2 regions of the Geodermatophilus sp. URMC 61 genome follow, and region 2 is predicted to be linked to the other one. Evidence: riboswitches for the same ligand, from Rfam matches in the RefSeq annotation. Region 2 holds a riboswitch; the other holds the start of a gene.
What was found. A riboswitch is a leader RNA that binds a small molecule or an ion and turns the genes downstream of it on or off. The one in region 2 is predicted to bind thiamine pyrophosphate.
Positions count from the first base shown of each region.

Region 1: another riboswitch for thiamine pyrophosphate. It lies ahead of ACU610_RS20155 (purine-cytosine permease family protein); the one in region 2 lies ahead of thiM (hydroxyethylthiazole kinase).

Region 1 covers NZ_JBRFHZ010000002.1:4,313,300-4,317,235, reverse strand. The annotation lists gene ACU610_RS20175 (Nramp family divalent metal transporter) at 1-953, shown strand, start outside; gene ACU610_RS20170 (hypothetical protein) at 1,035-1,217, opposite strand; gene ACU610_RS20165 (TenA family protein) at 1,264-1,881, opposite strand; gene ACU610_RS20160 (thiaminase II/PqqC family protein) at 1,905-2,612, opposite strand; TPP riboswitch at 2,647-2,759, shown strand; gene ACU610_RS20155 (purine-cytosine permease family protein) at 2,749-3,936, shown strand, end outside.
Region 2 covers NZ_JBRFHZ010000002.1:4,160,686-4,164,621, reverse strand. The annotation lists gene thiD (bifunctional hydroxymethylpyrimidine kinase/phosphomethylpyrimidine kinase) at 1-15, opposite strand, end outside; gene thiE (thiamine phosphate synthase) at 99-773, opposite strand; gene thiM (hydroxyethylthiazole kinase) at 770-1,558, opposite strand; TPP riboswitch at 1,552-1,647, opposite strand; gene ACU610_RS19460 (TSUP family transporter) at 1,754-2,488, shown strand; gene ACU610_RS19455 (helicase) at 2,638-3,936, opposite strand, start outside.

The sequences.
Region 1 (3,936 bases), 150 kb from region 2:
AGGCCGAGGCGGTCGCGATCGCCACCGACCTGGCCGAGATCGTCGGCGGCGCGGTCGCGCTGTACCTGCTGTTCGGCGTCCCGCTGCCGATCGGCGGGCTGATCACCGCCGTCGTCGCCTTCGTGCTGCTGGCCGCGCAGTCCCGCGGGCACCGGCCCTTCGAGCGGGTGATCACCGGCCTGCTGCTGGTGATCGGGCTGGGCTTCGGCTACACGCTGGTCGGCTCGGGCGTCGACGTGGGCGGGCTGGCCGGCGGCCTGGTGCCCTCCTTCGCCGGCCCGGACAGCCTGGTGCTGGCCGCCGGCATCCTCGGCGCGACGGTGATGCCGCACGTCATCTACGTGCACTCCGCGCTCACCCCGGGCCGCTACGGCGACGTCGTCACCGCCGGGCGCACGGCCGAGGGACGGCGCCGGCTGCTGCGCGCCCAACGACTCGACGTGCTGCTGGCCATGGGCCTGGCCGGGCTGGTCAACGCGGCGATGCTGGTCATCGCGGCGCAGCTGTTCACCGGCGGGGACGACGCCGGCTCGCTGGAGAGCGTGCACGCCGGGCTCGGCGACCAGCTCGGCGCCGGGGCCTCGCTGGCCTTCGCGCTGGCGCTGCTGGCCTCGGGCTTCGCCTCCTCGTCGGTCGGCACGCACGCCGGCCAGGTGGTCATGGCCGGGTTCCTGCGCCGGCACATCCCGGTGCTGGCCCGCCGGCTGATCACCCTGGCCCCGGCGCTGCTGGTGCTGCTGCTCGGCGGCGACCCGACGACCGCGCTGGTCTGGTCCCAGGTGGTGCTCTCGTTCGGCATCCCGTTCGCGCTGGTGCCGCTGCTGTGGCTGACCAGCCGGCGGGACCTGATGGGCGGCTGGGTGAACCGTCGGGTCACCACGGTCACCGGTGCGGTCGTCGCGGCCCTGATCATCGGCCTGAACGCCCACCTGCTGCTCGGCTTCGTCCTCTGAGCGTGGACCCCGCTGCCGCCCACGGCCCCTGCAGGGTCCCGCCGCGAGCCTGCGAGTGGCGTGGAGGGCGGGGTCCTTCCTTCAGGCGGGTTCGGGCACGCCGCCCGGGTCCCCGCCGGGGTCGTCGGGTGTGGGCTCGATCGGCGGGGGTGGGAGGGGCTCCGGCGCGTCGGGGAGGAGCTCCCCCGGATCGTCGGGCACCGGCTCACTGGGATCGATGCTCGGGTCCGGCTCGGGGATAGGGGCGACCACGGGGTCAGTCAAGCAGCGTCCTGGAAGCGCCGCCGGGTTCCACGTGGAACCGCGGCGGTCAGGCTCCCCGCCAGGAGGCGTCGAAGAAGCCGACCTCCAGCCGCATCGCCCGCCGGTACGCCGTCCGGACGGCGGGGGTGTCCTCGGCGTGCTGGTCGAGCAGCCGCTCCAGGCCTGCGGCGAGCTCCTCGAAGCCCGGGTCGGCGTAGGTGGTGACCCACTCGGCGTAGTCCCCGGCGCGGTCGGCCGACAGCGACCGGCCCAGGTGCGCGTAGAGCCGCATGCACGGGGTCATCGCCGCACAGGTGGCGTCGACCCCGCCGAGGGACGCCGTCGCCAGCAGGAAGTCGGTGTAGGCGGTGGTCGCCGGCAGCGGCTCGACGCCGGCGAGGTCGATCCCCCACCGGGCGGCGTAGCCGGTGTGCAGGCGCAGCTCCTCGCGGACGCCGGCCAGCAGGTCGGCGAACGCGTCGAGGGTGGCCCGGTCGGGGCTGCGCGCGACCCCGAGGGCGTAGGCGCGGGCGAAGGACTCGAGGAAGAAGGCGTCCTGGGCGACGTAGCCGGCGAAGCGCTCCCGCGGCAGCGTGCCGTCGCCGATGCCCGCGACGAACGGGTGCGCCCGCGCCTCGGCGGCCAGGTCGGCGTTGGCTGCCCAGAGGTCGGCGGAGAGCGTCACGCTGCTGCCTCCATCGCTGCGCCTCATCGCGCCGCGTCCTGCGCCGCCCCCGATCGCGCCGCGTCCTGCGCCGCCCCCGATCGCGCCGCGTCCTGCGCCGCCCCCGATCGCGCCGCGTCCTGCGCCGCCCCCGATCGCGCCGCGTCCTGCGCCATCGCCCAGAAGGCGGTCTCCGCGGCGACCACCGCGGTGAACACCGCGTCGGCGCCGGACGCGGGGACGCCGTCCGCCGCCGACTCCAGCCCGGCGACGTAGTCCGCGAAGCCCGGCTGCGTCCAGTGCTCGACGAAGCCGCGGAACTCCGGCGCGCCGGGCCGCGCGTGCGACCAGGCGTCCAGGTAGGTGCGCTCGATCGTCCACAGCGCGGTCAGCGCCGTCCCGACGTCGGCGGCGTCGAGCCGCTCGAGCAGCCGCGCGTAGGCGGCGGTGGCGGGCAGAGCGGGTGTGCCGAGGTCCAGCCCGCGGACGGCGGCCTGCTCCTCGAACCAGGCCAGCTCGTCGACCAGCGCGACCAGCCCGCCGGCGAGGACGGCCTGCGCCGGCCGGGGCACGCGGGCCAGCAGCCGGGCCTGGAAGCGCAGCAGGTCGGCGACGAAGCGGGCGTCCTGCACCAGCCAGGTGTCGAAGGCGGCGACCGGGACCGTCCCGTCGCGCACGGCGTCGAGGAAGGGGTGACGGGTGGCTCCCCGCCAGGCGTCGGGATGGCGGGACAGGAGGTCGGCGACCGGCACGGCGGCGACCGTACGCGTCGGGGTTACTGTGGGCATCGCCATGTGCGGGAGCTCGGGCGGACCGGGCTGAGAGGGCGACTCGACGCGTCGCCGACCGCTGGAACCTGACCGGGTAATGCCGGCGTAGGGAGCGGCCATGAGCACGTCGGACGACGTCCGTACCAGCGCGCCCACCGGGGACGCGCCCCTCACCCTCGACCAGGCCCCCGTGGCCGCCCTCGGCCTGCGCGAGGCCTTCGGCCTGTGGGCCAACCTCGGCGTCAGCCTGCTGCTGCCGGTCGCCGCGGTCTTCGTCGTCCTCCCGGGCCGGCCGCTGTCGACGACGATCGGCGCGATCGTCGTCGGCGCCGCGATCGGCGCCGTCCTCCTCGGGCTGGCCGCCGCGGCCGGCGCGCGGGAGCGGGTGCCGACGATGGTGCTGCTGCGCGGGCTGCTCGGCCGCCGCGCCTCCGCGCTGCCCACCGCGCTGAACCTCGTGCAGTGCGTCGGCTGGGCGACCTTCGAGATCGTGATCATCGCCGAGGCCGCCTCCCGGGTGCTCGACGCGCCGCGCTGGCCGTTCGTGCTCCTCGCCGGCGTGCTGGCCACCGCGATGGCGCTGCGCCCGCTCGGGGTGGCCCGCCTGCTGGCCCGCTACGCCGTCTGGGCCGCGCTGGCCGCGGTCGTCTACCTCTTCGTCGAGGTGCTCGCCGAACCCCTGCCGCCGCTGGCCGACGGCGCGGCGACCTCCTTCTGGACGGCGGCCGACATCGTGATCGCCCTGCCGATCTCCTGGTTCCCGCTGGTCGCCGACTACACCCGGCACGTGCGCAGCGGCCGGGCGGCGTTCACCGGGGCCTCGCTCGGCTACGGGCTGGCCACCGTCGCGATGTTCACCCTCGGCGTCCTCGCGCTGGCCGCCTACGGCAGCTCCGGGCTCGACGTCATCGACGCCCTGCTCGCCGTCCCGCTGGGCGCGGTCGCGGTGCTCGTGCTGGTCGCCGTGGAACTCGACGAGGCCTTCGCCAACGTCTACTCCACCGCGGTGTCGAGCCAGAACCTCGTCGCCCGCGCCGACCGCCGGCTGCTCGCCCTGGCCGTCGGCGCCGTCGCGACCCTGCTGGCGCTGACCTTCGACATCGCCGCCTACGAGCCGTTCCTCTTCCTCATCGGCGCAGTGTTCGTCCCGCTGGTCGGCGTCTTCGCCGTCGCCTACTACTCGACCCCGCGCGGCGCCTGGGACACCTCCGACACCGCCCCGGCCCGGCCGCTGCTCCTGCTGCCGTGGCTGGCCGGCTTCCTCGCCTACCAGCTCACGCTGCCGACGTACTTCTCCGGCCCGGGT
Region 2 (3,936 bases):
CAGCGCGACCGACACCGGGCTCGGACGTCCGGGTTCGCTCCCGCGGGCCGCTCCGCTCCTCGCTCGTTCCTCGCTGCGATGCCCACGCCCCTGTCCGCTCACCGGACCACCTGCGCGAGCCGGCCCCGGTCGATGGCCGAGCGGAGCGCGCGGGCGGCGTCGGCGGGGTCGGGTGCGGCGCACACCGCCGAGACGACGCACACGCCGTCCACCCCGGTCGCGGCCACCTCGGCGGCCCGGTCGGCGTCGATGCCGCCGATCGCGACGGTGGTGAACCCGGCGGCGCGGGCCGCCTCGGCCAGCCCGCGGACGCCGTCCGGGCCCAGGGCGCTGCCGGCGTCGGGCTTGGTCGGCGTCGTCCACACCGGGCCGATGCCGACCAGGTCGACGGTCCCCGCCGGCAGCGCGCGGGCCACGTCCAGCTCGGCGACGGAGGAGACGCTGAACCCGAGCAGCCGGTCCGGCCCGAGCAGGGCGCGCACCTCGGCCGGGGGCAGGTCGTCCTGGCCGAGGTGCACGCCGTCCACGCCGGCGAGCAGCGCGACGTCGACGGCGTCGTTGACCCAGAGCGCGACGTCCGGCCGGTCGGCCAGCGCCGCCTGCACCGCGCGGGTGAGCTCGAGCAGCTCCCGACGGGAGGCGGTCTTGTCCCGGACCTGGACGGCGGTGACGCCGCCGGCGACCGCCGCGCGGACGACGTCGGTCACCGGCCGCGGGGCGGACAGCGCGGTGTCGGTGACCAGGTAGAGGGTCGGGTCGAACGAGCGCCTCATCGGACGTCCGCCGCGGCCAGGGCCTCGCCGTCGACGGCGTCCAGCGCGTCGAGCCAGGCGGGCGCGAAGGTGCCCGGGCCGTGCGCGACCTGCGCGGCCCGCTCGGCGGCGACGGCGACGTGCGCGTGCGCGGCCACGGTCCCGGTCAGCGCGTCGCCGGTGGCCGCGACGTAGGCGGCGACGAGGGCACCCAGCGCACAGCCGGCGCCGGTGGTGCGGGTCAGCAGCGCCGATCCCCCGCCGACGCGGACGGTCCGCCGTCCGTCGGTGACCAGGTCGACCTCGCCGCTGACCGCGACGACCCCACCGGTGCGCGCCGCGAGCTCGGCAGCGGCCTTGGCGGCGTCGTCGGTGCTGTCGGTGCTGTCCACGCCGCGACCGCCGGTGCCCGCGCCGGCCAGCGCCATGACCTCCGAGGCGTTGCCGCGGACGACGGTGGGCCGCAGTCCGACCAGTTCGGTGGCCAGCTCGGTGCGGTAGACCAGGCCGCCGACGGCGACGGGGTCCAGGACCCACGGCGTCCCGGCGGCGCCGGCCGATCGGGCGGCCAGCCGCATGGCCTCGGCGGTGCGGGCGTGCACGGTGCCCACGTTGACCAGCACCGCGGAGGCGACGGCGGCGAAGTCGCCGGCCTCCTCCGGGGCGTCGACCATCGCCGGGGCGGCGCCTGCGGCCAGCAGCGCGTTGGCGGTGATCGTCTGGACGACGGTATTGGTCAGGCAGTGCACCAGAGGGGTGCGTGCGCGCACCGCCGCGTGGGCGGCGCGCAGGTCGACGGCCGGCATGCCGGTGACATCCCTTCGCCAGTACGAACTGGAGCAGGTTCGACGGGTGTGCTCTCAGTCCCCGGTCGGGGACACCCCGTGCCACGTGCGCCTCCGAACGTAACACCGGTGCGCCGGAGTGCTCCCGGCGCGGCGCCGCGACGTCCGGGCTGCCGCCGTCCGGGGTGGGCCGGGGCGTGCGACAGGATGGCCGGCGTGCTGCTCGCGTACCTGGCCGTCCTGGCGGGCGCGACCGTGCAGGCCGCCGCCGGGTTCGGTATGGCGCTCATCGCCGGACCCGCTCTGGTGGCCGTGCTCGCTCCCGTCGAGGCGGTGACCACGATGCTGGTGCTCGCCACGACGACGACCCTGCTCCTGCTGCTGGTGCGCCCCGGATCACGGCCGGCCGTCCGGTGGGCCGACGTCCGCGTGGTGGTCCCGGCCGCCGTCCCCGGGGTCCTGGCCGGCGTGCTGGTGCTCGCCGTGGTCAGCAAGGCGGCGCTGCAGCTCGCCGTGGGGGTGGGCGTGCTCGTCGCCGTGGCGATCCAGGTGCTGCGGCGCCCGGTCCCCGGCCGGGCGAGGCCGTCCCGGTGGGCCACGCTCGGCGTGGGCCTCCTCGCCGGCGTGCTCACCACCACGACGAACACCAACGGGCCGCCGCTGGTGCTCTGGCTCGAGCGGCGGCGGGTGCCCCCGGCGGAGATGCGCGACACCCTCGCGGCGATGTTCCTCGCCCTCAACCTGCTCGGCGCCGCGGTGCTCATCGCCTCGGGGCGGGCCGCACAGGCCCTCCGGCCGGAGGTGGTGCTGGTGTTGCTGGCCGCGGCGGTCGTCGGCCACGTGGCGGGCCGCCGGCTGTTCCACCTGCTCGACGTCCGCCGGTTCCGGGTGGCCGGGCTGACGCTGTCGGCGCTGGCCGGGGTGTCCAGCATCGTCGCGGGGCTGGGTTGAGGTTCCTCCGGACGCCTCCCGGAGCGATCGCCCCTGGAGTCGATCACGGGGTTGCTGCAGGCGGACGCGCGGTCGACGGCGCACCTTCGAGCACCAACCCATGATCGACTGGAGGGGGAAGGGCAGCGACGCGTGGCGCGGGGAGCGGCTCACTCGGTGAGCGCGACCGGCGGCAGCCAGTCCGCGTCGAGCAGCTCGGCGATCTCCTGCAGCGCGGAGGTGTCGGCTCCGGCGGTGGAGCCGCTGACCGCCAGCCGCTCGACCATCACCCGGGCCACCTGCTCCTCGACCGTGTCCTCGGCGAAGGCCACCCGCCACGGGGAGACCTGGCCGTCGCGGTGCGTGCGGCCGGTGACCTGGCGGGCCTGGATGCCGGAGAAGCGCGGCTGGTGGAACAGCCCGACCCGCGGCGTGGGAGAGGCGGTGGCGCCGCCGGGCAGCAGCTCGCCGGCGTGCAGGCTGATCGAGGCGGTCACGGTGAACACGCACACCGGCGCCGCACCGGTCTGGAAGCGCAGCCGCTCGGCCTCGACGTCGAACCGGTCACGACCGTAGATCGCGGCCACGCCGATCCCCGAGTCCAGCAGCGCCTCGCGGATCGGGTCGGCCGCCGTCTCGACGAACTCCACCGACACCGCGACCTGCCGCTCGGCCTCCACCTGTGCCCGCACCCAGTCCACGGTGGCCTGGGCGCGGATCAGCCCGGCCTTCTGCCGGAAGCGCAGCAGCGCGGCCCGTCCGCGTGCGGTCTGGCGGGCCTTGCGGGCCAGCCGCATCTCGGCGCGGAACTCCTGCCACTCGGACTCGTACGCGTCCTGTTCGGCCGGCGTGAGGGCGACCGGCGTCCCGGTGACCGACACCGGGCCCCAGGGGGCCGGCCGGTGCAGCGTCGCCGGCGGCTCACCGTCGGCCAGCCAGCCCTGCAGCCGGGCGAGGTCGGCGCGGCGGGCGTCGGCGTCCTCGGTCCACGCCCACCCGTAGCGCCCACGTTCCACGTGGAACCCGTGCTCGGCGAGCTTGGCCGGCAGGTCGGCCCAGGCGCGCAGCGGCTCCCCGTGGCACTGGGCGAACTGCGGGGCCAGGTAGGGCAGCTCCAGCGGCGTGTGCGCCGGGGTGGCGGTGGCGGCGATGACGAACGGCACGTCCCTCGCGCGTCCGGCGCCGGAGACGGCCTTCCAGTGCCTCCACCGCTGGGTCGTCGTGTGCCGGACCATGTGCGCCTCGTCGGCGATGACGACGTCGAACCGCAGCTTCGACACCTTCGCCAGCCGGTCCCAGGTCATGACGCACCAGCGCAGCCCGCCGTCGCCGAAGCCGGCGATCGAGCGGGTCCAGTGCGGGATGGTGATGGCCGCCGGGCGGTCGGCCACGACGAGCACGCGGTCCCCGCCGCGCAGCTCGCAGACCTCCCGGGCGGCCAGGACGGCGGTCCCGGTCTTGCCCACACC